3 regions of the Streptomyces sp. NPDC048185 genome follow, and region 2 is predicted to be linked to each of the others. Evidence: riboswitches for the same ligand, from Rfam matches in the RefSeq annotation. Region 2 holds a riboswitch; each other region holds the start of a gene.
The links. A riboswitch is a leader RNA that binds a small molecule or an ion and turns the genes downstream of it on or off. The one in region 2 is predicted to bind cyclic di-AMP.

Region 1: another riboswitch for cyclic di-AMP. It lies ahead of ACGF3H_RS23680 (C40 family peptidase); the one in region 2 lies ahead of ACGF3H_RS22675 (transglycosylase SLT domain-containing protein).
Region 3: another riboswitch for cyclic di-AMP. It lies ahead of ACGF3H_RS10635 (M23 family metallopeptidase); the one in region 2 lies ahead of ACGF3H_RS22675 (transglycosylase SLT domain-containing protein).

What each region holds. Positions count from the first base shown of each region.
Region 1 is NZ_JBIDAN010000008.1:103,694-113,160, forward strand. Features, by position in the region: gene ACGF3H_RS23645 (adenosylmethionine--8-amino-7-oxononanoate transaminase) at 1-744, opposite strand, end outside; gene bioB (biotin synthase BioB) at 737-1,945, opposite strand; gene ACGF3H_RS23655 (8-amino-7-oxononanoate synthase) at 2,096-3,223, shown strand; gene ACGF3H_RS23660 (DUF397 domain-containing protein) at 3,266-3,505, opposite strand; gene ACGF3H_RS23665 (helix-turn-helix transcriptional regulator) at 3,515-4,375, opposite strand; gene ACGF3H_RS23670 (ATP-binding protein) at 4,589-5,092, shown strand; gene ACGF3H_RS23675 (DUF6328 family protein) at 5,083-5,697, opposite strand; gene ACGF3H_RS23680 (C40 family peptidase) at 5,793-6,266, opposite strand; cyclic di-AMP (ydaO/yuaA leader) riboswitch at 6,270-6,414, opposite strand; gene ACGF3H_RS23685 (urease subunit gamma) at 7,092-7,394, shown strand; gene ACGF3H_RS23690 (urease subunit beta) at 7,413-7,724, shown strand; gene ACGF3H_RS23695 (urease subunit alpha) at 7,717-9,438, shown strand; gene ACGF3H_RS23700 (urease accessory UreF family protein) at 9,447-9,467, shown strand, end outside.
Region 2 is NZ_JBIDAN010000007.1:329,186-338,652, forward strand. Features, by position in the region: gene ACGF3H_RS22650 (NAD(P)H-dependent oxidoreductase) at 1-322, shown strand, start outside; gene ACGF3H_RS22655 (ABC transporter permease) at 312-1,250, opposite strand; gene ACGF3H_RS22660 (ABC transporter ATP-binding protein) at 1,237-2,220, opposite strand; gene ACGF3H_RS22665 (DUF2092 domain-containing protein) at 2,266-3,486, opposite strand; gene ACGF3H_RS22670 (polyprenyl synthetase family protein) at 3,741-4,751, opposite strand; cyclic di-AMP (ydaO/yuaA leader) riboswitch at 5,449-5,653, shown strand; gene ACGF3H_RS22675 (transglycosylase SLT domain-containing protein) at 5,657-6,151, shown strand; gene ACGF3H_RS22680 (HAD family hydrolase) at 6,199-7,008, opposite strand; gene ACGF3H_RS22685 (GNAT family N-acetyltransferase) at 7,243-8,307, shown strand; gene ACGF3H_RS22690 (glycosyltransferase) at 8,339-9,467, shown strand, end outside.
Region 3 is NZ_JBIDAN010000003.1:13,641-23,107, reverse strand. Features, by position in the region: gene ACGF3H_RS10655 (N-acetylmuramoyl-L-alanine amidase) at 1-192, opposite strand, end outside; gene ACGF3H_RS10650 (dihydrofolate reductase family protein) at 454-1,587, shown strand; tRNA gene ACGF3H_RS10645 (tRNA-Met) at 1,640-1,713, shown strand; gene ACGF3H_RS10640 (PP2C family protein-serine/threonine phosphatase) at 1,877-3,079, shown strand; cyclic di-AMP (ydaO/yuaA leader) riboswitch at 3,345-3,500, shown strand; gene ACGF3H_RS10635 (M23 family metallopeptidase) at 3,512-4,543, shown strand; gene ACGF3H_RS10630 (aldo/keto reductase) at 4,696-5,640, shown strand; gene ACGF3H_RS10625 (PrsW family intramembrane metalloprotease) at 5,660-7,030, opposite strand; gene trmB (tRNA (guanosine(46)-N7)-methyltransferase TrmB) at 7,041-7,838, opposite strand; gene lhgO (L-2-hydroxyglutarate oxidase) at 8,013-9,224, opposite strand; gene ACGF3H_RS10610 (MFS transporter) at 9,320-9,467, opposite strand, start outside.

The DNA.
Region 1 (9,467 bases), on a different contig from region 2:
GAACACCAGCAGCACGTCGTGCGCGTCGCACACCTCGCGCAGCACCCGCAGGTAGGCGGGGGAGTGGAACCGCATCCCGCCCGCGCCCTGCACCACCGGCTCCACGATCACCGCGGCCAGTTCGCCGGCGTGTTGCTCGACCGTCGCGCGCAGATGGTCCGCGTACGACTCCTCGTACTCGGCGGGCGGGGCGTCCGCGAACACCTGACGCGGCAGCACCCCGCTCCACAGCTCGTGCATCCCGCCCTCGGGGTCGCACACCGACATGGGCTGCCAGGTGTCGCCGTGGTAGCCCCCGCGCCAGGTCAGCAGCCGCCGCTTGGCGGGGCGGCCCAGCGAACGCCAGTACTGGAGGCACATCTTGACCGCCACCTCGACCGCCACCGAGCCGGAGTCGGCGAGGAACACATGCTCCAGCCCTTCCGGCGACATGTCGACAAGGAGCTTCGCCAGCCGCACGGCGGGCTCGTGGGTGAGCCCGCCGAACATGACGTGACTCATCCGGTCCAGCTGCTCGCGCGCGGCCTCGTTCAGCACCGGGTGGTTGTAGCCGTGGATCGCCGACCACCAGGACGACATCCCGTCGACCAGCTCACCCGAGCCGTCGGCCGGCCGCAGCCGCACCCCGCTCGCCGACTCCACGACGAGCGGGTCCTGCCGGCCGGGCATGGGGCCGTACGGGTGCCAGACGTGCCGCCGGTCGAGGGCCAGCAGTTCGTCCACGGTCAGCGCGGGCTCAGGCATTGGGCGCGAGGTCGGTTCCGGCACCGCGACGGCGCACGGCGACCAGGTCCGTACGCGCCTCGCCCGCCGCCGGTGCCTCCGCGGCCGGCGCGGAACCGCACCCGCCACCGGCCGGGGCGGAACCGCAGACGCCGCCGTCCTCGTGCGACCCGCAGGGCCCCGCCTCCGCGTGCGACCCGCAGCCGCCCCGGCCCGCCGCGCGGTGCTCGGGCAGGGTCACCTCGCCGGTGCCCTCCACCTCGAAGCCGGCGTCCGCGATCATCTCCAGGTCGGCCTTGCCCGCCTGGCCCTCGCTGGTGAGGTAGTCACCGAGGAAGATCGAGTTGGCCAGGTGCAGGGCGAGCGGCTGCATGGTGCGCAAGTGCACCTCGCGTCCGCCGGCGATGCGCACCTCGACGTCCGGGCAGACGAACCGCGTCATCGCCAGGATGCGCAGGCACCGCTGCGGGGTGAGGTTCCACTCCTTCGCCAGCGGCGTGCCCTCGAACGGGATCAGGAAGTTGACCGGCACCGAGTCGGGGTCCAGCTCGCGCAGCGAGAAGACCACGTCGACCAGGTCCTCGTCGCTCTCGCCCATGCCCGCGATCAGCCCCGAGCAGGCGGACAGCCCGGCCGCGTGCGCCTTGTTGACCGTGTCCACCCGGTCGGCGTACGTGTGCGTGGTCGTGATGTCCCCGTACGTCGACTCGGACGTGTTGAGGTTGTGGTTGTAGGCGTCGGCGCCCGCCTCGCGCAGCCGCTCCGCCTGACCGTCCGAGAGCAGCCCCAGGCAGGCGCAGACCTCGACGCCCTCGTTCTGCTCCTTGATGGCCTTGATGGTCTCGGAGACCCGGTCCACGTCCCGCTCGGTGGGGCCGCGCCCGCTGGCCACCAGGCACACCCGCTTGGCGCCGCCGGCCACGCCGGCGGCAGCGGCCTCGGAGGCCTGGCCGGGCTTGAGCCAGGTGTACTTGAGGATCTCGGCCTTCGAGCCGAGCCGCTGCGAGCAGTAGGAGCAGTCCTCGGGACACAGGCCCGACTTGAGGTTGACCAGATAGTTGAGTTTCACCCGTCGGCCGAACCAGTGACGGCGCACCTTGCCGGCCGCGGCCACCACGTCGAGCAGGTCGTCGTCGGAAGTGGCGAGGACGGCCAGAGCTTCCTCGCGGGTCGGCGTCTCGCGCCGAAGCCCCTTGTCCACCAGCGTGTTCAGCAGGTCCATGAGAGCCGATCCTGTCCTACGGGGCCGCCCGGGGCCAAGGAGACTTCGCACAACAGTGACAGATCACCGTGTGGGTATCGCCACACCTCGGGCAGCCCGTCGTGCCGCTAGTGTCTGTCCACTGCCTACAAAACCGCGGAGGGCGAAGCCATGGCGTTCGGCTGGATCGACGAGCAGGCCGGGGCGCGCCGCCGGGCCGGCCTCGTACGGACACTTCGGCCCCGTCCGGCCGACTCGCCCCTGCTGGACCTGGCGAGCAACGACTACCTGGGTCTGGCCCGGCACCAGGAGGTCACCGAGGGCGCGGCGCGGGCCGCGCGGGCCTGGGGCGGCGGTGCGACCGGCTCCCGGCTCGTCACCGGAACGACCGAACTGCACGCCGAACTCGAGCGCGAACTGGCCGCGTTCTGCGGCTTCGAGGCCGCGCTCGTCCTCTCCTCCGGCTATGCCGCCAACCTCGCCGCGGTGACCGCGCTGGCGCCGCACGGCTCCCTCGTCGTCTCCGACGCGGGCAACCACGCCTCGCTGATCGACGGCTGCCGGCTGGCCCGGGGGGCGACCCACGTCGTGGCGCACGCCGACCCGGACGCGGTGCGAAAGGCGCTGGCGACGCACGACGGGCCCGCCGTCGCCGTCTCCGACACGGTCTTCTCGGTGGACGGTGACGCGGCGCCGCTGGCCGCCCTGGCCGAGGCGTGCCGGGAGCACGGCGCCGGGCTGGTCGTCGACGACGCCCACGGCCTCGGCGTCCTCGGCGACGGCGGCCGGGGCGCCCCGCACGCGGCGGGGCTCGCGGGTGCCGACGACGTCGTCGTGACGGTCACGCTGTCCAAGTCGCTGGGAAGTCAGGGCGGTGCCGTGCTCGGCCCCGCCCGGGTGATCGACCATCTGGTGAACGCGGCCCGGACGTTCATCTTCGACACCGGACTCGCCCCCGCCGCGACGGGCGCGGCCCTCGCGGCCCTGCGGCTGCTGCGTCGTGAGCCCGGGCGGGCGGCGCGGGCGCGCGAGGTGGCGGCCGAGCTGCACGCGCGCCTGACCGCCGCGGGTCTGGAGGCGGTGCGTCCGGACGCCGCGGTGGTCTCGGTGCGCGCTCCCTCCCCGGAGGGGGCCGTGCGCTGGGCGGCCGACTGCCGTGCGGCCGGCCTGTCCGTGGGCTGCTTCCGCCCTCCGTCGGTGCCCGATGGCATCTCACGGCTCAGGCTGACCGCTCGCGCGGACCTCTCCGGGGAACAGATCGAACGTGCGGTACGGGTGATCGGCGAAACGCGGCCATGAGTCGGCGTGGCACGGCCGTGCGTCGCGCGTCACCCGGTCGGATCAGCCGGTCCTGCCGACGCGGACCGCGGCCGTGAACGACGCCCAGCTCCCGGGGGAGAAGAGCAGCGCGGGCCCGGCCGGGGCCTTGGAGTCGCGCACGGCGAGGAGCCCGGCCCAGGGGCCGGCCGCCGGCCGTGCGGTCTCCACGCAGTTGTTGGCTCCTGTGCTGTAACTGCTGCGCAGCCATCGCACATCGTGCAGTTCGGTACTCGCGGGGATGTTCCGGGGACATGCGGACATGGTGCCTCCTTACGCGCCGGCCGCTGTCGCGGCGATGTAGTCCAACGAGTCCGCGGGCGAAAGGGCATGGAGCAGGAGAGCGTCGAAGGCCTCGGTGTAGGCCTCCAGGTCTTCTTTCCGTTCGAGATGGAGGCTACTCGTCAAGTGGTCGAGAACAACCACGTCGAGATCAGAAGTGCTCGGAAATGAGAAGATTACGAAAGGGCCGGTGACACCGATGTGCGCCCCGGCGGTGAACGGAAGCACCTGGAGCCGGACATTGGGCAGCCGCGCGGCCTCCACCAGCCGGGTCAGCTGCCGGGCCATGACCCCGGGCCCGCCCACCTCCCGGCGCAGCACCGCTTCGTCGAGGACCGCGTTCAGCTCCAGTGGCGGGTCGGCCCGCAGCACGTCCTGCCGGGCCAGGCGGACCTCCACCAGCGTGTCCAGCCGCTCGTCCGACAGCCCGTCCACCGCCGCCCGCGTGACCGCGCGGGCGTACTCAGGCGTCTGCAACAGCCCGGGAACGACGGTCGTCTCCAGCGTCCGCATCGCGCTCGCCTGCGACTCCAGACTGATGAAGTCCCGGTACGTCGGCGGCAGCACCCCGCGATAGGCGTGCCACCAGTGGTGCCGGCCGCCCGCGTCCTCGGAACCCGCCAGCACCACCAGCAGCTCCCGCAGTTCGCGGTCGTCCACACCGTAGGCGTCCAGCAGTAACCGCACGTCGGCCGGTTTCGCCCCGCTGGTCCCGGTCTCGATCCGGCTGACCTTCGACTGGTGCCAGCCCACCAGCCGGGCCGCCTCGCCGCTGGTGATCCCCGCCGACGTGCGCAGGGCGCGCAGTTCCGCGCCCAGCTTTCGGCGGCGCACCACCGGACCGTGCTGCATGGGCCACTCCTCCGATGCCGACGAGCCGCCCGAATACGCTCTGCCGTCGCAGAGTTCACCGCTTCGAGCGACAGATATATGCATATCTTGGTGGATCGCCGCCCTTCGCCGGGCGGTGATGGCAGTCTGGCGGCGAAGCACCAGTCCGGGACCGTACTCGAACCATCCGCCCCGTGTCGGGCCGCGGTCCCGTGGGAAAGGGACGACGTCGCCATGGCAGACCATCTGGAAGCATCCGTCACTCTGCCGAGCGATCCCGCCTCGGTGGCCGCCGCGCGCACCTATGTGGTGGGCACCCTGGCGGAGTGGGGCCTGCCCGAGGACGCCGAGGTGTCCGAGACCGTCCGGCTCATCGTCTCCGAGCTGGCCACCAACGCGGTCCAGCACACGTTCGGGCAGTCACCGACCTTCACGGTGGACCTCGTGCTCGACTGCGACGAACGGCTGTGCATCGGCGTCACCGACAGCCACCCGCGTTTCCCCAAACGGCTGCCCGCCGCGGTGCAGCAGGACAACGGCCGGGGCATGGTGATCATCCGCTGGCTGACGGCGGAGTGCGGCGGCAGGCTGAGGGTGCGGCCCACGCGCGAGGGCGGCAAGACCGTCTCCATCGAACTGCCCTGGACGGCACCGGGCCCGGTGGTGCCCGCCGAACCGGTCACCGTCGTGGGGCGTCCCCGGGGCGAGACCGTGGGGCCGCAGGAGCCTCAGCGGTGAGGCGTGGACGGCACCCGGCGCGAGACGGACGGCGCCCGCCGGGCCGCCCGGACCCGTGCGGCCCTGTCCCGGGCCGCGCCGGCCGCCTCCGCCGCCGGGCGCCGGTCGGCGGCGCGGCGGTCACCGGTCGCGTGGCTCCGCCGGACCAGGCGGGGGAGCAGCCACCACAGGCCGAGGCAGACCAGCAGGGTCGCCGCACCGGCGGCCGCTCCACCGGCCCGGCCGGTGGTCACGTCGACCACGAGCATCACCGAGCCGGTGAACGCGAACACCAGTACGCCCAGGCCGGCCGTGGCGAGCCGCGAGGACACCCGCACTATGCGTGCCTTGGCGCCCCGCTGGAAGAGCGAGCGGTGCAGCGCGGCCGGGGCGGTGAACAGCGTCGCCGCGAGCACCGCGAACAGCAGCGTGGTGACGTAGACGGTGCGCCGGACCGTGTCGAGCTCCGGGAAGCGCGACGTGAAGGCCAGGGACAGCAGGAAGGCGAAGAGGATCTGCACCCCGGTCCGGGTGACGCGCAGTTCCTGGAGCAGCTCGACGAAGTTGCGGTCGGCGCGCTCCAGCGGTGTCTCGTTGCGAGCGGTGCAGCGGCGGTGGTCGGCCATGCCGTGCGGGTGACCGCAGAGGGCCGTGTCACGCACCGCGGCACGCACCCGGGACGGTGACGGCGCGTCAGGAAGCCGTCACCGCCCCGGGCGGATCACTTCACCCGGCCGTACCAGACGTTGCTGGTCCAGATCTTCTGCAGCCGCACCACGTCCCCGGTCTTCGGGGCGTGCCAGATCTTGCCCTTTCCGGCGTAGATGCCGACGTGGTACACACTCCGGCCCGAGTGGAAGAACACGAGGTCTCCGGCCTTGCGGCTCCTGGCGGAGACGTGCCGGGTCTTGTTGTACTGCTGCGCGGCGGTCCGCGGCAGCTTCTTGCCGGCCTTCTTGAACGAGTACAGCGTCAGTCCGGAGCAGTCGAACCGGTACGGCCCGGTGGCGCCCCACGCGTAGGGCGCGCCCTTCTTGGAGGCCGCGATCCTGAGGGCCTTCGTCGCGTGGCTCGCCGCGGCGGCCTCGGAGGCGACGCCGGGAACCACGATGGAGCCGCCCACGGCGGCGATGGTCAGGGCCGAGGCCGTACCGGCACGGGCCATCAGCGACGGGACGCGATTGAGCGCAGTCATGCGCAACCCTTCGTCAGCCGCCTGTGAAGGATGACCTGTCGGATTCGGGCTGGCGAAGTTGCCCGGCCGCACGAGTGCGGCTTCACCCCAAGGGCTGCTCGGCCCGGCGGCTCCCTCTCGGGGGCGACCGTTCCGGCGACCCGTCGTGCTCGGGTCCTCCACTCCTGCCGATCCACTCCTGTCGACCGGTCGTCCGGGCGGCGGCAGGACTCGGCGTCCGCCCGGACCGCCCCGCCGCTGCGGCGGGGGCTTGTCGTCAGTCATGGATCTTGGCGCACCGAAGTCGGAAAATCCCAACGGAACCGGGTTGTTGTGTGGTTACTCACCACCCACCCGTTCGGGTGGACATGTCGTGTTCGATCCTCCGGGGGACGCCCGTGGCGACCCCGGGACCAGCGACGGAATGACAAGTTCCGCCGTCCGGGTGCGCACGTCGCGCAAGCCCGGGGGGCCGGAAATTCGAGGTGTTCCTACGCCGAAGGGGGGTAAGCCGTTCGGCCGGTTTCGGCCCCGCGGTGACGGAGGGTGTGCCGGACGCGGCTGCCGGGCGCCCTGCGGGACGCCGATCGCGCCCAGGGATGCGCGGGCATGCGAAGGACCGCCGACAGCACCGGTAATCGGCCGGTCAAACCGGTAATCAGTCGGTCAAAACCGCGTGACGTGGCGGAAACACTCTAGCCGTACTCTGCACCCCGATCCACCTGCGGTTTTTCGCACATCAGCGGGCGACTTGGGGCTCATTGCTGTGTGTTACATCTAGAGCCGTCGCGGTGGACGCGGCAGCCGGACCGTTCGGTCCCGGCGTGACGTTCTGTGAGGTGGTACGTGCAACTGACCCCGCACGAGCAGGAACGACTGCTCATCCATGTGGCCGCGGACGTGGCGGAGAAGCGCCGCGCGCGAGGGGTGAAGCTCAACCACCCCGAGGTCGTCGCGCTGATCACCTCGCACATCCTCGAGGGCGCCCGTGACGGCCGTACGGTCAGTGAGCTCATGGCGTCGGGCCGCAAGCTGATCCAGCGCCACGAGGTCATGGAAGGCATCCCCGAGATGATCCACGACGTGCAGGTCGAGGCGACCTTCCCCGACGGCACCAAGCTCGTCACCGTCCACGAACCGATCATCTGACGGGAACCCGCAGCAGCCATGATTCCCGGAGAGATCCTCTTCGCCGACGAGCCGGTCGCCTTCAACGAGGGCCGCACGAGCGTCCGTCTGACCGTGCTCAACACCGCCGACCGGCCCGTGCAGGTCGGCTCCCACTACCACTTCGCCGAGGCCAACCCCGGTCTCGACTTCGACCGTGCCGCGGCGCACGGCAGGCGGCTGAACATCGCCGCCGGCACCGCCGTCCGGTTCGAGCCCGGCATCCCGGTCGACGTGGAGCTGATCCCCCTCGCGGGTGCCCGCGTCGTCGTGGGTCTGCGCGGCGCGACCGGAGGTGCCCTCGATGCCTGAACTGTCCCGAGCCGCCTACGCCGACCTGTTCGGCCCGACCACCGGCGACCGCGTCCGGCTGGCCGACACCGACCTCTTCGTCGAGATCGAGGAGGACCGCTCCGGCGGCCCCGGCCGCTCCGGTGACGAAGCGGTCTTCGGCGGCGGCAAGGTGCTGCGCGAGTCCATGGGCCAGTCGCGCGCCACCCGTGCCGAGGGCGCCCCCGACACCGTGATCACCGGTGCCGTGATCATCGACCACTGGGGCATCGTCAAGGCCGACATCGGCATCCGCGACGGCCGCATCACCGGCATCGGCAAGTCCGGCAACCCGGACACCATGGACGGCGTCCACCCCGAGCTCGTCATCGGGCCCGAGACCGAGGTCATCGCGGGCAACGGCAAGATCGTCACCGCCGGCGGCATCGACACGCACGTCCACTTCATCGCGCCGGGCGTCGTCGACGAGGCCCTCGCCTCCGGCATCACCACGCTCGTCGGCGGCGGTACGGGACCGGCCGAGGGCAGCAAGGCGACCACGGTCACCCCCGGTTCGTGGCACCTCGCGCGGATGTACGCGGCCCTGGAGTCGAGCCCGGTCAACATCGGCTTCCTCGGCAAGGGCAGCACCATGTCCAAGGAGTCGATGCGCGACCAGCTGCGCGCCGGCATCCTCGGCTTCAAGATCCACGAGGACTGGGGCGCGACCCCCGCCGTCATCTCCGCCTGTCTGGACGTGTGCGAGGAGTCCGGCGTCCAGCTCGCCGTCCACACGGACACCCTGAACGAGGCCGGATTCGTCGGCGACACCTTCGACGCGGTCGCGGGGCGCACCCTGCACGCCTTCCACGTCGAGGGCGCCGGCGGCGGCCACGCACCCGACATGATCACGGCGGTGTCGCTGCCGAACATGCTGCCGGCGTCCACCAACCCCACCCGGCCGCACACCGTCAACACCGTCGAGGAACACCTCGACATGCTGATGGTCTGCCACCACCTCAACCCGGCGGTCCCCGAGGACCTGGCCTTCGCCGAGTCCCGCATCCGGCCCAGCACCATCGCGGCCGAGGACATCCTGCACGACATGGGCGCCATCTCCATCATGTCGTCGGACGCCCAGGCCATGGGCCGCGTCGGCGAGGTGATCCTGCGGACCTGGCAGACCGCGCACGTGATGAAGCGACGCCGCGGCTTCCTGTCCGGCGACACCCGCGCCGACAACCGGCGTGCGCGTCGCTATGTCGCCAAATACACCATCAACCCCGCCGTCGCCCAGGGCATCGAGCACGAGGTCGGCTCCGTCGAGTCCGGCAAGCTCGCCGACCTGGTCCTCTGGGAGCCCCGCTTCTTCGGTGTGAAGCCGCAGGTCGTGCTCAAGGGCGGACAGATCGCCTACGCGCAGATGGGCGACGCCAACGCCTCCATCCCCACCCCGCAGCCCGTCCTGCCGCGCCCGATGTACGGCGCCCTCGGCCGGGCGCCCGCCACGAACTCGCTGAACTTCGTGGCCGAGGCGGCGATCGAGGACGGGCTGCCGGAACGCCTCGGTCTCAGGAAGGAGTTCGTGCCCATCCGCTCGACCCGGGGCCGCACCAAGGCGGACATGCGCGAGAACGACGCCCTGCCCCGGGTCGAGGTCGCCGCGGACTCCTTCGCGGTGACCATCGACGGCGAGCTCGTCGAACCCGCACCGGTCGCCGAACTGCCGCTCGCGCAGCGGTACTTCCTCTTCTGAGCGCCGTCATGAGCCGCGCAGCACTGCTC
Region 2 (9,467 bases):
GCGCTACCTCGACCACTGGTCCGGCTGGCTGCGTACCCCCGGCCTCGACTTCAAGGCGACCCTGGCCGGCCGCACCCTGTGGTGCGTCACCGTGCTCGCGCACGAGGAGCAGGAGGTCGCCGACCCGCTGATCGGCAGCCTGAACAACTCGGCGGCGTACATGGGCATGCGGTTCGGCGGGGTCCTGCTCGGCAACGGCAGCAAGCCCGGCGACGTCCTGCGCGACACCGACGCCCTGGCCCGCGCCAAGACCTTCTTCGCCCAGGAAGCGCCCCTCGCCCGTTTCCCGTACGAGCGGGCGCAGGCGCCGTCTACGAGGTGACGTCCTTCGCGGTGAACCGCGCCCAGGCGGCCGAGCCGAACACCGCCGCGTAGAGGGCCTGGAGACCGAGGTTCTTCGCCAGGTCGTCCCAGTAGACCGGCTCGCGCATCAGGTCGGCGAAGGACAGCCAGTGGTGCGAGAAGAAGTACGGCTGGAGGGCGTGCAGCTGGGGGATCTGGTCGAGGATCTGGACCGTGATCAGCAGCCCGACCGTGGTCGCCATCGCCGCGATGCCGCTCCCGGTCAGCGTCGAGACGAACAGGCCGAGCGCCGCCACGCCGACGAGCGAGGCGGCGACGACCAGGGCGATCAGCAGGGCCCGCCCCAGGCCCTCGGCGTACGTGATGTGGGTGCCGGAGATGGTGGTCAGGTCACCGAGCGGGAACAGCAGCGCCCCGACCGCGAGCGCCGAGACGGCGACCACGAGGGTGGCCGCGAGGCAGAAGGCGATCACCGTCGCGAACTTCGTGAGCAGCAGGCGGGTGCGCCCGGCCGGGGCGACCAGGAGGTAGCGCAGCGTGCCCGCGCTCGCCTCGCCCGCGACGGCGTCACCGGCGACGACGCCGACGGCCATGGGCAGGAAGAACGGGAGCGTGGCGGCGAGCGCGGTGAAGACCAGGAACAGCCCGTTGTTGCTGATCTGCGAGATGAACGCCGGACCCTCGCCCCCGCCGCCCCGGCCCTCGCCGAACGACGAGCCGTCGCCCGTCTCGATCCGCACGGCGATCCCCACCAGGACCGGCACCGCGGCCAGCACACCCAGCAGGGCGAGGGTGCGCCAGCGCCGGAAGGTGATCAGCAGCTCGCTGCGGAGCAGCCCGAAGGACCACAGGCGGCTCGGCGGGCGCACGACGCCCGCGTTCCCGGCCCCTTCGACCGCTTCGCCGGCCCGTGCCGTCCCGGCCGGTGACGCCTCAGCCCGCGACATCGAAGCCCTCCCCCGTCAGCGCCACGAACGCGTCCTCCAGCGAGGCCCGTTCGACTCCGAAGCCGCGGACCCGCACCCCGGCCGTGACCAGCGCGGCGTTCAGGTCGGCGAGGTCGCCGCCCGGCGGCTCCGCCGTCACCCGGTCCTCGGCGACGACCACGTCCCCGGCGCCCCGTTCCTTCAGCACCCGTGCCGCCTCTCCCGTGTCCGGCGTGGTCACCACCAGCCGGCCGCGCGCCCCGGCCGCGAGGTCGGTGACCGCGCCCTGGGTGATCAGCCGGCCCCGTGCCATCACGGCCGCGTGCGTGCACACCTGCTCGATCTCGTCCAGCAGGTGCGAGGAGAGGAAGACGGTCGTGCCGTCGGAGGCCAGTTCGCGCACGAGGGTGCGGATCTCGCGCATGCCCTGGGGGTCGAGCCCGTTGGTGGGCTCGTCCAGCACCAGCAGGCGTCGCGGCTGCAGCAGCGCCGCCGCCAGGCCGAGGCGCTGCTTCATGCCGAGCGAGTACGCCTTCGCCTTCTTGCCCGCGGCCGCCGCGAGACCCACCCGCTCGAGCGCCGCCCCGACGCGCGCGCGCCGGGTGCGCGGGTCGGCGGTCGGGTCGGCGGCGTCGTAGCGCAGGAGGTTGTCGCGGCCGGAGAGGAAGCCGTACAGGGCGGGGCCCTCGATGAGGGCGCCGACCTGGGGCAGTACGGCGCGGGCGGCGCGCGGCACGGGCCGGCCCAGCACCCGTGCCGTGCCCGAGGTCGGCTCGATCAGGCCCATCAGCATGCGGATGGTGGTGGTCTTGCCGGAGCCGTTGGGGCCGAGGAAGCCGAAGACGCTGCCCGCCGGAACGGTCAGGTCCAGGCCGTCGACGGCGAGTTGTCCGCCGCGGTAGCGCTTGGTCAGCGCGCGGGTGGCGATGACGGCGTCACCCGTGCTCCCCGGTGCCGGGCCCTCCGGCTCCGCGGCGGACGGTTCACCCATCGGCTCCCTCTCCTCGTCGTGCGCGTACGGGCCGCGCGTCCGGCCCTACTTCGCGGCTTCGGCCGCCTTCACCAGCGCGTCCTTGGTGACCGCACCGGCGTAGACCTTGCCGTCGTCCGTGATCAGGGCGTTGACCAGGCGGGTCTTGAAGACCGTGCCCGAGCCGAAGTCGCCCTTGACCTGGTCGCCGAAGGAGCCGAGGAAGCCGCCCAGGTCACCGCCCGCGGAGGCGGTGGGCAGTCCCTGGCCGCCGGTGTCGAAGGCGGCGATCGCGTTCCAGCCCTCGCCGACGACCTTCAGGCCGCCCAGCTCCTCGGCGAGACCGCCGTCGGACTTCGGCTTCTGCTTCCGCTCCGGCGTCTCGGGCATCTCGTCGCCCTCGGTGACCTTCGCGCCCTTGGGCGGGGTGAAGTCGAACGTCGACGCGTCCGGCTTCGAGAAGCTGACCCGGGTGAAGCCCGCGTCCACGACGGCGGCGCCGCCGCCCGACGGGGTCAGCGTGAACTTCAACGGCATGCCGGTCTTCGCGTCGACGGCCACGCTGATCGCACCGACCGTGGAACCGGACTGCCTGGGCTTGATCACCAGCCGGTACGCGTCCCGGCCGGCCACCTGCGCGGTGCCGTCGACGGTCACGGACGTGGTGTCGTCGACCGCCTTCAGCGCCTGCTCGGTGAAGTCCTTCGGGGTGGCCGGCGCCTTCTCGGCGGGCCGCTCGGCACCGTCCTGCGTGGTGGAGTGGTAGACCTCGTTGGACTTGCTGTCGTAGCCCCAGACGTCCTTGCCGTCGTGGATCAGGCTGTACTCGGCGGCGTCCTCCAGCAGCGACAGCTTCTGCCGGTCGGGGCCGTCGGCCGCTACGCGCAGGGTGTGGGTGCCGGTGACCAGCTCGGTGAGCTTGGCGGACGGGTCCGCGGAGGAGCCCTCGTCGTCACCGCCGCCCGCACCGGGGCCGCCGGACATCCCGGCCATCAGGCCGCTCTCCAGGCCGCCGAGGTCCGGCAGGCCCAGGTCGGTGCTGATCCTGACGGTGCCGGACAGCTGCTGGACGTCCGACCGGGCGATCTTCTCGATGAGCTGCTGGGCCGTCACCTCCGGCAGGTCCGGGTCACCGGAGTCGGCGAGCGCGGGGACGAGCCCGATCGTGGCGGCCGCCACGCCCATCACCGCGACCGGGACGACGTACCGCGCGGCCCTGCGCCGTCCGGCGCGCGGCTCCGCGCCCTGCCCGGCGGTCGTGCTGTCGTCGGAATCGATCGGTGCCATGTGTGCCCTACCTCCGTCGTCGGCGGCGGCTGTCTCGCGACCTCGCACTGTTCACCCGTGAGCCGCCATTCTCACCCGAATCGGTGAGGAGTGGTGTTTTTCCGTGGTGTCCATCTGACCAAACCGGCCAGGGAGAAGCGTCAGACCGCGGGCTCAACTCCGCGTACTCCTGCGGGATGAGACGGAGGAGGTGAACCTCCCCCGCCCGGTAGGGGGAGAGCACCGCGCCGGCCGGGCGCGGTGCGGCCGGGAGGTCAGCCGGCCCGGTGGACCACCGCGTCGCACAGCTCGATCAGCGCGGCCTTGGCGTCGCACTCCCGCAGCGGGGCCAGCGCCGCACGGGCGTCCTTCGCGTACCGGACGGTGTCCCGCCGCGCCTGTTCGAGCGCGGGGTGGGCGCGCAGCAGGCGCAGCGCCTCGGCGTGCCGGGCGTCGTCGCTCAGGTCGGAGTCCAGCAGCTCGCACAGGGCGAGGTCCTCGGCGAGGCCCAGCCGGGCCGCCCTTTCGCGCAGCCGCAGCACCGGGAGGGTCGGGATGCCCTCGCGCAGGTCCGTGCCGGGCGTCTTGCCCGACTCGTGGGAGTCGGAGGCGATGTCCAGGACGTCGTCCGCGAGCTGGAAGGCGACGCCGAGCCGCTCGCCGTACTGGGTCAGCACGTCGACGACCGTCTCGTCGGCGCCGGACATCATCGCGCCGAACCGGCAGGAGACCGCGACCAGCGATCCCGTCTTGCCGCCGAGCACGTCGAGGTAGTGGTCGACGGGGTCCCGTCCGTCCTGCGGTCCGGCCGTCTCCAGGATCTGGCCGGTGACGAGCCGCTCGAACGCGAGGGCCTGCACCCGGACGGCCTCGGGCCCGAGGTCGGCGAGGATCTGGGAGGCACGGGCGAACAGGAAGTCACCGGTGAGGACGGCGACCGAGTTGCCCCAGCGGGTGTTCGCGCTGGGCACCCCGCGGCGCACGGCGGCCTCGTCCATCACGTCGTCGTGGTAGAGCGTGGCGAGGTGGGTCAGCTCCACGACCACGGCCGAGGGCACGATGCCGGGCGCGTAGGGGTCGCCGAACCGGGAGGCGAGCATCACCAGCAGCGGCCGGAACCGCTTGCCGCCGGCCCGCACCAGGTGCTGGGCGGCCTCCGTGATGAAGGGCACCTCGCTTTTGGTTGCCTCAAGCAACCCTTCCTCGACGGCCGCCAATCCGGTCTGGACATCGGCTTCCAGAGCCTGGTCCCGCACGCTCAGCCCGAACGGCCCGACGACGGTCACGAGGGATCTCCTGTCTGCTGGTGTCTACTGGCGATTACCTGGTTTGTCGATAGGTCGCTGCCACCACTCGAGTCAGCGTATCCGGTCACGTTTCGATCACCGCTAGCGCCCACCGTTACAGGCCGGTCGGTATCGGATCATGCACGGTATGTTTTTGATCAGGTGATATGAGCGGATATCGATCGACATCGCCAGAGACGTGCGAAACAGGACACGGCACGCCGAAAGCCGCCACCGAAGATCCCACCACCCCTCCCAACGGACCGCACCCCGAGAACGTCACCCATTCGACATCCGCTCCCCCGCCCCGAACGGGTGCCCGCGCAGGGCGACGGGACACCGGGCCGCGCGGTCGGCGGCGGAGCGCGGCACAGGGCGCGCACACCCGGCGGACAGCCCCGCCCCGGCCGCCCGCCCAAACGGCCCGCCATCGGCGGCCGGTTGGCCACCAGTTGGCCCTAATGCCCGATTTGCCGCCCTTGTTGAGGCCCGTGAGTTGGCTCACGCCGCCGCACCCGCCGGCCCGCGCGCCGCACCCCCGTCACGACCCCCGCCACCCCTTTGCCCCGTAGGCGAGTTGGGCCTTGGCAGTCGCAAAGGATCAAGCACCCCAAATCCCCCAGACCAAGGTCAACAGGCACGTCGGGTGATTCCTGCACTTGTTCCGGACATGTGCTCTCGCATACGTTCCCGGCCTGTCAGGCGGACGCCGAATCCTGCCACCGCCCGGCACACAGTCATCCACTCGAGACACTCGCAGGCAGGAGCGGGGGACCCAGGTAAGTCGCCGCGCCGGACACCACCGGAGCGGCTCGGGGTGAAGCCGTGCCCGTCAGGGCGCGGCCGGGCACCTCCCCGCCCGAACCCGACAGCTCACCTCGCAGGCGTTGGAGAGGGACACACACATGCCTGCCAACGGTCAGAACCGTCACGCCCGGACCAGCCGCCTCGCCCGCAAGCTCGCCGTCGCCGGCACCGGCGCCGCCGTGCTCGCCCTGCCGCTCATCGGCGCCGCCACCGCGTCCGCCGCCACCCCGGCCGCCACGACCACCGCCGCCACCACGGCGACCACGGCGTACCCGGACAACCTCGACGGCTGGATCCGCGAGTCGCTGGACATCATGGCCCAGCACGGGATCCCCGGGACGTACGACGGCATCCACCGCAACATCATGCGCGAGTCGTCCGGCAACCCGCTCGCCATCAACAACTGGGACATCAACGCCATCAACGGCACCCCGTCCAAGGGCCTGCTCCAGGTGATCGACCCGACCTTCCAGGCGTACCACGTCGCCGGCACCTCCTGGGACTCGTACGACCCGGTCGCCAACATCACCGCCGCCTGCAACTACGCGGCCGACCGGTACGGCTCGATCGACAACGTCTTCAGCGCGTACTGAGCCGTACCCGCCATGAGCCGTGACCAGGTCCCCTCGGCGGACGGGATCTAGTCGGCTCCGAAGATCCGCTCGAGGACGACGGCCACGCCGTCGTCCTCGTTCGTCGTGGTGACCTCGTCCGCGACCGCCTTGAGCTCGGGGTGGGCGCCCGCCATGGCGACCCCGCGGGCCGCCCAGTGGAACATGGGGATGTCGTTGGGCATGTCCCCGAAGGCGATCGTCCGCCGCCGGCTCAGCCCCAGGTGCTCGGCGGCGAGCGCCAGACCGGTCGCCTTGGTGACCCCGCACGGCTGGAGCTCCACCGTCCCCGGCCCCGACATGGTGACCGTCGCGAGCGAGCCGACCACCGCGCGCGCCGTCGCCGCCAGCTCGTCGTCGGACAGGTCGGGATGGCGCAGCAGCACCTTGCTGATCGGCGCGCTCCACAGCTCGTCGCGCCGCTCGACGCGCACCGCGGGCAGCGTCGGGTGGGGCATCAGATAGCCCGGCTCGATGAGGGTCAGCCCGTCGACCCCGTCCTGGTCGACCGCGGCGTACACCTCCCCCACCTCGGCCTCGATCTTGCCGAGTGCGGTCTCCGCCAGCTCCCGGTCCAGGGTGACCGACCACAGCATCCGGTGCGCGCCCGCGTCGTACACCTGCGCGCCCTGTCCGCACACCGCGAGCCCCGTGCAGCCGAGGCCGTCGAGCAGGGAGCGCACCCTCGGTGCCGGGCGGCCCGTCACCACCAGGTGCCGGGCTCCGGCCCGGGCCACCCGTGCCAGCGCGGCCAGCGACCGGTCGGAGACGGTGTCGTCGCCGCGCAGCAGCGTTCCGTCGAGGTCGGTGGCGACGAGGGCATATGCGGTGCGGTCCATGATCAGAGAATACGGACACCGCACCTGTCCGACTCACCCACGACCGGATGCGCACGAGGACGTTCGCAGGTGTCCGAAACCTGACACAACATCGTCTAAAGGCGGTTAAAGGCCTGTGCACCAGTTGGCAACAACATGCTCTGCCTTCTACCCTCCGGACGGCCCCGGGGGTACCTTCCTTCTGTCCAGGGGGGACTTGATCGGGGGGTCGGGTTGAACGGCGGACGTGTACGTGTGTTCAGGCCGCAGGAGCTGGGCGAGGGGGAGAGGGAACGCTGGCGTGCGCTGCGCGCCGCGTCGAGGTCGCCGCGCAGTCCGTTCATGGAGCCGGAGTTCACCGAGGCCGTCGGCCGGGTACGGCCCGGGGCGCGGGTGGCGGTGCTGTACGAGGGCGGTGAGGCCGCCGGTTTCCTGCCGCACGAGCGCGGGCCGCTGGGCCAGGGCCGGGCGATCGGACTCGGGGTCTCGGACTGCCAGGGCGCGGTGCTGCGGCCGGGCCTCGCCCCGGACACCCGCCAACTGCTGCGGGCCTGCTCCCTGTCGAGCCTGGCCTTCGACAACCTGGAGGCCGAGCAGGCCCTGTTCGTGCCGTACGCCGCCGAGGAACACACCTCCTACGTCATCGACGTGGAGAAGGGGTACGAGGCGTACGAGAGCGTGCTGCGCGCCCAGTCCCCGAAGTTCCTGAAGACCACGCTCGCCAAGGAGCGCAGGCTGGGCCGCCAGGCCGGGGAGGTGCGCTTCGTGTTCGACGAGCGCGAACCGGCCGCGCTGCGCACGCTGATGGAGTGGAAGTCGGCGCAGTACCGCAGGACGGGCCGCCGGGACCGGTTCGCGCAGGAGTGGATCACCCGGCTCGTCGGACGGCTCGCCGAGACCCGGGCGCCCCAGTGCACGGGCACGCTGTCCGTGCTCTACGCCGGCGGCCGGCCCGTCGCCGCGCACTTCGGACTGCGCTCGGCCTCGGTGCTGGCCTGCTGGTTCCCGGCGTACGACCCGGACTTCGCGAAGTACTCGCCGGGACTGGTGCTGCACCTGCGGATGGCCGAGGCCGCCGCCGCCGAGGGGATCGGCCTGCTCGACATGGGGCGGGGCGCGGCGGAGTACAAGGACTCGCTGAAGACCGGCGAACTGCCCGTGTACGAGGGAACGGTGACGCGTCCGGGAGCGGGCGCCGCGCTGCAGTGGCTCGGCCGCGAGCCGGCCCGACGGGCGCACGGTTTCGTGCGCGGCCGGCCGCGGCTGGCGTCGCTGGCGGCACGCACGCTGAAGGGGGCGGCCCGGCTGCGCCGGTCGTGACGCCAGGGGCAACCACGAGGGGGTGGGGCGCATGGCCGGAGCACGGCGTGCGCGGCAGGAGACACGGCACGAGATCGAGAGGTTCCTGAGCACCGAGCCGGTGCAGGTCGCCGAGCTGGATCTCGGGGACGGGGAGGAGGCCGGCCTCGGGCCGGGCCCGGGCGGTCCGCCGGTGACGTCCGGCGCGGTGTTCGTGCTGGTCCGCAGGAAGGGCCGGCCCGTGGGCACGCTGCTCGGGCGGGTGCCCGAAGGCGCCGACCCGGCGCGGACGCTGGCCGCGCTCGCCCGGCGGGCGCTTCCGGCGGCGCCGCCCGGGCCGGTGTCCGGGCCCGGGCCCGCCGCGCCGGCCGGTGCGCCGTCCGCCCCGCCGTCCGTCAGTGTCGTCGTCGCCACCCGGGAACGTGCCGGGCAGCTCGCCCGCGCGCTGGACTCCCTGCTCGCGCAGGACCATCCGGACGCCGAGATCGTCGTCGTCGACAACGCCCCGGTGACGCACGAGACGCGCGAGCTGGTCGAGCGGAAGTACGCCGAGCGCGTGCGGTACGTGTGCGAGCCGGTGCCCGGGCTCGCCGTCGCCCACAACCGGGGCCTGGCCGACGTGCGGGGCGAGGTGGTCGCCTTCACCGACGACGACGTGGTCGCCGACCCCCGCTGGCTCACCGAGCTGACGGCACCCTTCGCCGCCGACCCGCGCCTGGGCTGCGCCACGGGGCTGATCCTGCCCGCGCGGCTGCGCACCCCGGCCCAGGTCCTGCTGGAGAGCCACGGCGGCTTCGCGAAGGGCTTCACACCGCGCACGTACGACCCGGAGCACCCGCCCGCCGGCGAACCGCTGTTCCCGTTCACCGCGGGGCGCTTCGGCTCCGGTGCCAACATGGCCTTCCGCACGGCGGTCCTGCGCGCGGTCGGCGGCTTCGACCCGGCGACCGGCGCGGGCACCCGCGCACGGGGCGGTGACGACCTCTACGGCTTCGTGCGCGTGCTCGCGGAGGGCGGGCGGCTGCACTACACCCCGACGGCCCTGGTGTGGCACCACCACCGGGAGACCTGGCGGGACCTGGAGACGCAGGCGTACGGCTACGGCGCGGGGCTCACCGCGTACCTCACGGCGATCCTGGTGAACCGGCCGGCGCTGCTGCCGGCGTTCCTGGCCCGGCTGC
Region 3 (9,467 bases), on a different contig from region 2:
GGTGCCCTTCAGCGCGAGGTCGTAGACCTTCACGGGCCGCTTGGCCCGGCCTGCCGGACCGGGGTCGTCGGACGGGCTGGCGACCGCGTACGTCACCACGCCCCCGCCCCCCAGGACCACGGCACCGAGCGTCAGCCACGCCCGCCGTCTCAGGCTCAGCGGTCTGTACGCGTGCGACGAACGACGACTCATGACAAATCCCCACCCCAGAGCAAGCCGGCCGGCCAAGGCCTCAGACATCAACGTGAGGCACACCCGTCACACGGGTGGCCCCTCCCCTACAGCGCGCCGCACACGACGAACATCACGGCGGTGACGAGGTGCCCCCGCTCGCGACGCCTGTCCGGCACGCCGAGCGGTGAGCCGAGCGACACCGTACCGGGCGCCGGCGGAACGGGCGCCTAGGGTGGCCCCGCCGCACCCGTCGTCCCACCGCCTCACCGGAGTACGCCCATGCCCCTCCCGTACGTCCTCCTCTCCGCCGCCGTGTCCCTCGACGGCTACCTGGACGACACCGGCCCCGAGCGGCTCCTGCTGTCCTCCCCGGCCGACTTCGACCGGGTCGACGAGGTGCGGGCGTCCGTCGACGCGATCCTGGTCGGCGCCGGAACGATCCGGGCCGACAACCCGCGGCTGCTCGTGAACTCGGCCGGGCGACGGGCCGCGCGGGCCGCCGCGGGGAAGCCGGAGTACCCGGTGAAGGTCACGGTCAGCGCGTCGGGCGAGCTGGACCCGACGGCGGCCTTCTGGCACACCGGCGGCGACAAGGTCCTCCTGACCACCGACGAGGGCGCCCGGCGGGCCCACGCGCTCGGGCTCGCCGCCGACGTCGTCCCGCTCGGGCGCGTGTTCGAATGGCGGCCGGCGCTGGAGTACCTGCACGACCGGCGGGGTGTGCGGCGGCTGATGGTGGAGGGCGGGGGGACCGTGCACAGCCGGCTGTTGCAGCAGGAGCTCGCCGACGAGCTGCAGCTCGTCCTCGCCCCCCTGTTCGTCGGCGACCCGGCCGCTCCCCGGCTGTTCGGGCCCGGCGACTACCGGCGCGGGCGGCTCCGGCTGGTGGAGACCCGGCGGATCGAGGACGTCGTGCTCATGCGCTACCGGCCGACCGCCCCGGGCGCCGCCGGTCACGTGTCCGCCGCCGACCGGCACTGGCTGGCGCTCGCCTGCGAGCTGGCCGAGCTGTGCCCGCCGTCCGGCACGGCGTTCAGCGTGGGGGCGGTGGTCGTCGCCGCCGACGGGACGGAGCTCGCGCGGGGCCATTCGCGGGAGGAAGGCGACCCGGTCGTGCACGCCGAGGAGGCCGCGCTCGCCAAGATCGACGCAGCCGATCCGCGGCTCGCGACCGCCACCGTCTACAGCAGCCTGGAGCCGTGCGCCCGCCGCGCCTCCCGGCCCGCCCCGTGCGCCCGGCTGATCCTCGACGCCGGGGTGCGCCGGGTGGTCACCGCCTGGCGGGAACCGGACACGTTCGTGCCGGGGGCCGACGGCAGCGGGGTGCTCGCCGCCGGGGGCGCCGTGGTCGTCGTCGTGCCGGAACACGAGGCGGCGGCGAAGGGTCCGAACCGTCACCTGCTGGGCCACTGAGATACGCGTGTGCGTTCCGCTCCCGACATGACGTACACTGGAGACACAACGACGCGGGGTGGAGCAGCTCGGTAGCTCGCTGGGCTCATAACCCAGAGGTCGCAGGTTCAAATCCTGTCCCCGCTACTCAAGGCCGAAGGCCGGAATCCTCAGGGATTCCGGCCTTCGGTGTCTCCGCGTGTCCGTCACCCGACCGGCCGCCACGGCTCGCCCCCCGTCCCTCCTCCGGGAAACCTGGGAGGCGGGACGGCAAACGGCGTGGACGTGCAGGGGCGGCGGGAGACGAGTGGTGCGGCCAGGTGACGTGGACGGCGAAGGACCGTATGCCAGGTCCGGCGGCCGGCTGTCCGGCGTCCCCGTGCCCGGCCCGGGCCTCGGCGCCGCCCCGATGCCCGTACCGCCCGTCCGGCCGGTGCGGCGGCGGACCCCGTACGGCCGGACCTTCGTGCGCCTGCTCCCCGTCCTGCTGATCGTCGTCGCCGTCGTGTACGACCTCCTCACCCCCCGGTACTTCACCGCGGGGCCCCTCTGGACGGCCGCGCCCCTGGTCGCGGCGCCCCTCTACTCGCGGCGCGACACCCTGCTCACCGGCCTCGCCGTGGTCGCCGCCGTCATCGGGCTCCAGCTCGGCAAGGGCGTCATCCACTACGTGGACTCGCTCACCGAGCTGATCACCATCGCGACGGTCGCCGCCCTCGCCGTCTTCGTGAACGCCTTCGTCCGCCGCACCGACGAGCGCCTCGCCTCCGCCCGTGAGATCGCCGAGGCCGCCCAGCGCGCCGTGCTGCCCGAGCCCGCCGAACGGATCGGCGGCTTCGAGATCGCCGCCTGCTACGAGGCGGCGCAGGCGGACGCCTTCATCGGCGGCGACCTGTACGCGGTGCAGGACAGTGCCCGCGGCGTGCGGCTCATCGTCGGAGACGTGCGCGGCAAGGGCATGGGCGCGGTGGCCGCCGTCGCCGTGGTGATCGGTGCCTTCCGGGAGGCCGCCGAGCAGGAGGCGACGCTGGAGGCGGTCGCGCAGCGGCTGGAGCGGGCGCTGGCGCGCGAGGGCACCCGCCGGGACGGGCTGGACGCCTTCGAGGGGTTCACCACCGCCGTCCTCGCCGAACTGCCGCACGGCGAGGGCATCGTCCGCGTCGTCAACCGCGGCCACCCGCCGCCGCTGCTGCTGCACGCCGACGGCACCGTGCACCCGGTGCAGGACGGGGAGTTCGCGCTGCCGCTCGGCATGGGCGAGCTCGGGGTGTGGCCCGACCGGGCGCAGCAGAGCGGGCTTCCCGGCGGAGCCACCCTGCTGCTGTACACCGACGGGCTGTCCGAGGCCCGTGACGCCCAGGGCCGGTTCTACGACCCCCACGCGCGGCTGGCCGGCCGCGTCTTCCGCCACCCGGCCCACCTGCTCGAAACCCTCGCCGACGAGGTGCGCGAGCACTCCGGGGGCGGCACGACGGACGACATGGCGCTGCTCGCCGTCCGCCGCCGGGCCTGAGCGGTGCGGCGACCCCCCTCGATCGCCGTCACGGGTGGTGACGGCACGACCGCCCTCCGCATAACAACTGACACACCGTCATAAACGCGTGATGTGAAGTCGTGACCTGAGAGGCGGTCAACTCGCCCCCATATGTGTCTCAATGAGGCGTACGTCCCGGCCGGTATCCCTAATGATCAAGCGGAACGGCTTGGAATCAGCACCTCGCGTCTATTAACGTTCGATAACGCAGCGCGGTCGTCCCAGCCGTCACAGAAGGCGGCTCCGTGCGCACGCGCCGAATCCCGTGAGGGAACCGGGGAACCACCACTTGGGGTGAATCGGGCGTATGCCGCCGTGGCTACACGGCGCGTATACGCGCGTAGGAGACCTTCCTGCTCCGAACCCGTCAGCTAACCCGGTAGGCGGAAGGAAGGAAAGGAGTACGCCCACGTGGCGTCCAACCGGCCTGCCCCCGAGGCCCCGTTCGTGCCCGGCACGCACGACACCGAAACCTTCGGCTACGACGGCTACCGTGCCGAAGAGGGCCCCTGGGAGGAGTGGAATCCCACCGCGGAGTCCATCCGTCCGGTACGCGGCCGGCACCGTGTCGCCAAGCAGCGCGGCGGGCTCGCCCGCAGCTCCACCGTCCTCGGCGTCGGCGTCATCGCGGCCGTCGGAGCGGGCGGCATGGCCAGCGCGCAGACCGGCAAGCCGCCGGTGTCCATCTCGATGCCCGATCTGCCGAACGTCGGCTCGCTCATCTCCGACGACGAGCCGGAGCCCGAGGGTTCCGCCACCCCGCTCAGCGGCATCGGTATGACCGCCGACGACACCGCCGAGGGCACCACCGACGCCGGTGAGGTCCTGCGGGCGCGCATCATGCAGCAGGCCGAGCAGCAGCAGGTCCAGGTCGAGACCAAGGCCGCCGCCGAGGCCGCCGCCAAGGCCGAGAAGGAGGCCGCCGAGGCCGCCGCCAAGGCGGAGAAGGAGGCCGAGGCCAAGGCCGCCGCCGCCAAGAAGAAGGCGGAGGAGGAGGCCGCGAAGAAGGCCGAGGCCGAGCGGCTCGCCGAGCTGGCCAAGCAGTTCACGCTGCCGACCTCCTCGTACACGATCACCTCGACCTTCGGCCAGGCCGGGTCCATGTGGTCCTCCGGCCACCACACCGGCCTCGACTTCGCCGCGCCCACGGGCACCCTCATCAAGGCCGTCCACACCGGCACGATCACCGAGGCGGGCTGGGCGGGCGCCTACGGCTACCGCACCATCCTGACCCTGGACGACGGCACCGAGCTGTGGTTCTGCCACCAGTCGTCGATCAGCGTCGGCGTCGGCCAGAAGGTCAGCACCGGGGACGTCATCGGCCGCGTGGGCGCCACGGGCAACGTCACCGGACCGCACCTGCACTTCGAGGTCCACGTCGGCGGTGCCGAGGGCGGCGTCGACCCGGCCGCGTGGCTGCAGGGCAAGGGCCTCACCCCCTGAGGACACGGGCGCCCGGAAGAGGCGCCCACCTTCGGATCCCGGCGGTCCTGACGGCGACCCCCCGACGTCAGGGCTGCCGGTTTGCGCGATCTTTGCGTCCGGCCCCCGCACCCTCGGAATGACCGGTTCCGGTGCGCTTGTTGTCGTAGGACATGACTTCTCTGCGCAAGCTCGGCTCCTCCGACCTCGAGGTCTTCCCGCTCTCCCTCGGCGGCAACGTCTTCGGCTGGACCGCCGACCAGGACACCTCCTTCGCCGTCCTCGACGCCTACACCGCCGCCGGCGGCAACTTCGTCGACACCGCCGACGCCTACTCCGCGTGGGTCGAGGGCAACAGCGGCGGCGAGTCCGAGACCCTCATCGGCAAGTGGCTCGCGACCCGCGGCAACCGCGCCGACATCGTGATCGCCACGAAGGTCAGCCAGCACCCGGAGTACCCCGGTCTGTCCGCCGCCAACATCAAGGCCGCCGCCGACGCCTCGCTGCGCCGCCTGGGCACCGACCACATCGACCTCTACTACACCCACTTCGACAAGCCCGAGGTGCCGGTCGAGGAGATCATCGGCGCGCTCGACGAACTGGTGCGCGCGGGCAAGGTCCGGTACATCGCCGCCTCCAACATCACCCCCGAGCGGCTCGCGGCGTCCCTGGAGTTCTCGGACCGCGAGGGCCTCGCCCGGTACGTGGCCCTGCAGCCCCACTACAACCTGGTCTCGCGGGACACGTACGAGGGCGGGCTGCGCGACCTCGCCGAGCGGGCCGGTCTGGCCGCCGTTCCGTACTACGCCCTCGCGGCCGGCTTCCTCACGGGCAAGTACCGGCCCGGCACGGCCGTCGACAGCCCCCGGGCGGGCGGCGCCGCCAAGCACCTGGAGAGCGAGCGCGGCCGGCGGGTGCTCACCGCCCTGGACGAGATCTCCGAGGCCCACGGCGTGCCCGTCGCCACGGTGGCCCTGGCCTGGCTGGCGGCCCAGCCGACGGTGGCCGCGCCGATCGCGTCCGCGCGGACGGTCGAGCAGCTGCCGGCGCTGCTGGGGCTGGCGGAGCTGGAGCTGACGGAGGCGGAGGTGCTCAGGCTGACCGAGGCGTCCGCCTGAGGGCCTCTCCCGGCGCCCGCTACGACCGGTACGGGTTGTACGGCGGGTACGCGGCGTACGCGGAGTGGGGGGCGTGGGCGGCGTACGCGGTGACGTGCGGGGCCTGCGCGGCGTACGGGACGGGCGCGGGTGCCGCGTGCGCCCCGTACGCCGGCCAGTGCGGTGCGGCCACCGGGACGGGCGGCGCCGTGACCCGGGCCGCGTGGTCCAGAGCCGGGCGCGCCGTCTCCCGCCGGCGCCACAGCTCGGTCAGCAACTCGCGCTCCCGTACGACGTAGTCGGCGCCCGCCCTGCCCCGGCGCCCGCGCTGCCGCAGGAACGCCAGCGAGGTCGCGTACGCCTCGTACTCCGCCACCGTCCGCGCCGCCCGCTTCCCGGCGTGCCGACGGGCGTGCTGCCGGGCGATGCGGCGGGCCCGCATCGAGCCGAGCACGAACGGTTCGGCCGGTGCCAGCCAGCCGGCCACCGCGTAGACGGGCAGCTCGGCCCGGATGACGCCGAGTTCGCGCTGCCGGGTCCAGACCGCGAGCCAGGTCAGCAGGCCGAACACCGGCACCATGAACGCCCCGTACACGGCGAAGAAGCCGTACTCACCGAGCGAGGCCGAGCCGTTCCACAGGGCGTGCATGCCCATCGCGAGCAGCAGGCCGGCCAGGGGGAGCAGCACGCGCCGCAGGCGCCGGCGGTCGGCGGAGAGCGCGGCGACGCCGAAGCCGATACCGGTGAGCACGGTGAACAGCGGGTGCGCGAACGGTGACAGCACGACCCGGACGAAGAAGGTCGCCGCGGTCACCGAGGCGATGCCGCGGTCGCCGGTGAGCTGGTCGGTGCCGAAGGCGGTGCCCAGGTAGAGGATGTTCTCGGTGAAGGCGAAGCCCGTGGCGGTGACACCGGCTATGACCACGCCGTCGACGATGCCGGTGAAGTTCCGCCTGCGGAAGAGGAAGACCAGGAGGACGGCCGCGGCCTTGGCGGACTCCTCCACGACCGGCGCTATCACCGTGGCGCCCAGGGTGTCCGCGCCCGTGGGATCGGCGGTGGCGGTCGCTATCCATCTTGTCGCGAAGCTGTTGGCGACGATCGCTATCAGCGCCGCCGCGCAGGCGCCCCAGGGGAAGGAGAACAGCAGGTTCCGCCAGGGGCCGGGATCGACCCGGTCCAGCCAGCGGAACGCGGCTATGAGCAGCGGCACGGGCAAGACCGCCAGCCCCAGTCCCACCAGGAACCCCTGGGTGCCGGTCTGCTCGCGCACCAGGGCCAGGATCACCAGGCCGGACAGCGCGAGCAGCGTGACCAGCGCTCCGTAACGCACCCAGGCGCGCTGCCACCAGTGTGGATGCCTGTGCTGAGGCGCGGGCGGACGCGTCGGGTACGGGGGACAGGTGGCCACGGCATGGACCCTAACCGGTGGGGGGCTGCTCCTGTACGCGGCGGAAGAGCAGGTCGTTCACCACATGACCCTTGTCCAGTCCCTGGCCCTCGAAACGGGTCAGCGGCCGGTGGCCGGGACGTGGCGCGAAACCACCGTCGGGCACGGTGTTCTCGAAGCCGGGGTGCGCGGTGAGGACCTCGAGCATCTGCTCCGCGTACGGCTCCCAGTCGGTGGCGCAGTGCACGATGCCGCCCGGTGCGAGGCGGGACGCGGCCAGGGTCAGGAACTCCGGCTGGATCAGGCGGCGCTTGTGGTGCCGCTTCTTCGGCCAGGGGTCGGGGAAGTAGACGCGCAGCCCGGCGAGGGAGCCGGGGGCGAGCATCTCGCGCAGGAGGATGATCGCGTCGCCGTTGCCCACGCGGATGTTGGAGAGCCCGTTCCGGTCGGCGAGACCGAGCAGGTTTCCCTGGCCGGGGGTGTGGACGTCCACGGCGAGGATGTTGGTGTCCGGGTCGGCGGCGGCCATCTGGGCGGTCGCCTCGCCCATGCCGAAGCCGATCTCCAGGACGACGGGACCGGTGTTCCCGAACAGCTCGGCGAGGTCGATCACCCGCTGTCCGTCGATGTCCAGTCCCCACTTCGGCCACAACCGCTGCAGCGCGTCCGCCTGCCCGGTGGTGACCCGGCTCCGGCGCGGCTGGAAGCTGCGGATGCGCCGCTCGAAGTGGGACCCGGCGGGATCGGCCTTCGGCCCGTCGGGAAACCGGGGCTCACCCTTGGCACGCACCGGCTGAGGGGTCTCGGGGGCATGGCGTGAATCAGACACAGTGAGAACGATTTTACGGCCTCCGTCCTGACCCCCCTCCGCACTCCACCGCCGCGCCATCTCAGCTGCGCTCCCCCACCGACGCCGCCGTGCCGCCCTGGCTGCACGCCCACGCACGGCACCAGGCCGGCGCCGGACCCCGCACCCCTTCGGCCCCCGTGGACGCCGGCTCGCTCACACCGCCCCCAGCAGCGCCAGCGCCCGGCGCCCCACCTCCCGCCCGATCGGCAGCGCCGCCGTCGCCGCCGGGGACGGCGCGTTCAGGACGTGCACCGCCCGCGCCCCCTCCTTGATCAGGAAGTCGTCCACCAGGGTCCCGTCCGCCAGGACCGCCTGCGCCCGCACCCCCGCCGGCGCCTCCACCAGGTCGCCCTCCGTCACCGCCGGCAGCAGCCTGCGGACCGCCGACGTGAAGGCCCCCTTGGACAGCGACCGCCGCAGCTCCCCGGCGCCGTATCTCCAGTGACGCCGGGCGATGTGCCACGAGCCCGGCCAGGCGAGCGTGGCGCCCAGCTCGCGGGGCCGGACCACGCTCCAGCCGTAGCCCTCCCGGGCCAGCGCGGGCACCGCGTTCGGCCCCACGTGCACGCTGCCGTCGATGCCGCGGGTCAGGTGCACGCCGAGGAACGGGAACGCCGGGTCCGGCACCGGGTACACCAGGCCCCGCACCAGCTCCGGCCGCGCCAGCTCGTAGTACTCGCCGCGGAAGGGCACGATCCGCATCCCGGGGTCGTCGCCCGTCATCCGCGCGACCTCGTCGCAGTACAGGCCGGCGCAGTTGACCAGGGTCCGGGCGCGGACCACGTCACCGGTACGGGTGCGGACGGCGACTCCGAGGTCGGGGCGCCGGTCGATGCGCAGCACCTCCGCGCCGTAGCGGATCTCCGCCCCGGAGGCCCGGGCCAGCTGCCGTGCCACTCCGACGTAGTCGCAGACGCCGGTCGTCCCCACGTGTATGGCCGCCAGGCCCCGGACCTCCGGCTCGTACTCGTGGATCTGCGCCGCGCCCAGCTCCCGCACGGGAATGCCGTTCTCCCGGCCGCGCTGCACGAGCGCGTGCAGCCGGGGCAGCTCGGTGCGGTCGGTGGCGACGATCAGCTTGCCGGTGACCGCGTGCTCGATGCCGTACTCCGCGCAGAACTTGACCATCTCGGCGGCGCCCCGCACCGCGTAGCGGGCCTTCAGCGAGCCCGGGCGGTAGTAGATGCCGCTGTGGATCACACCGCTGTTGCGGCCCGTCTGGTGCCGGGCCGGTCCCGGCTCCTTCTCCAGCACCGTCACGCGGGTGCCCGGCGCGGAGCGCGTGATCGCGTACGCCGTGGACAGGCCGACGATTCCGCCGCCGATCACCAGCACGTCGCAGTCGTAGGCGATCCCGGTCCGCACGTGTCCCACCTCCCGGTCCCTTCGCGCTCCGTCTCCCGGCTTCGATAGTGCACTGCGCCACTGACAGTGCGCTCAAACCCGTGCGGCACCCGGGCTCAGGCCGGGGTGACCAGCAGCGGCCGGGCGCGCTCACGGAGCTCGACCACGCGCGGCTCGTCGCTGTACGGCTCCAGACGGTGCAGGAGGTCCTTGACGTACTCGGTGGTACGGGCCGAGGAGATGCGCCCGGCGACCTCGACCGCC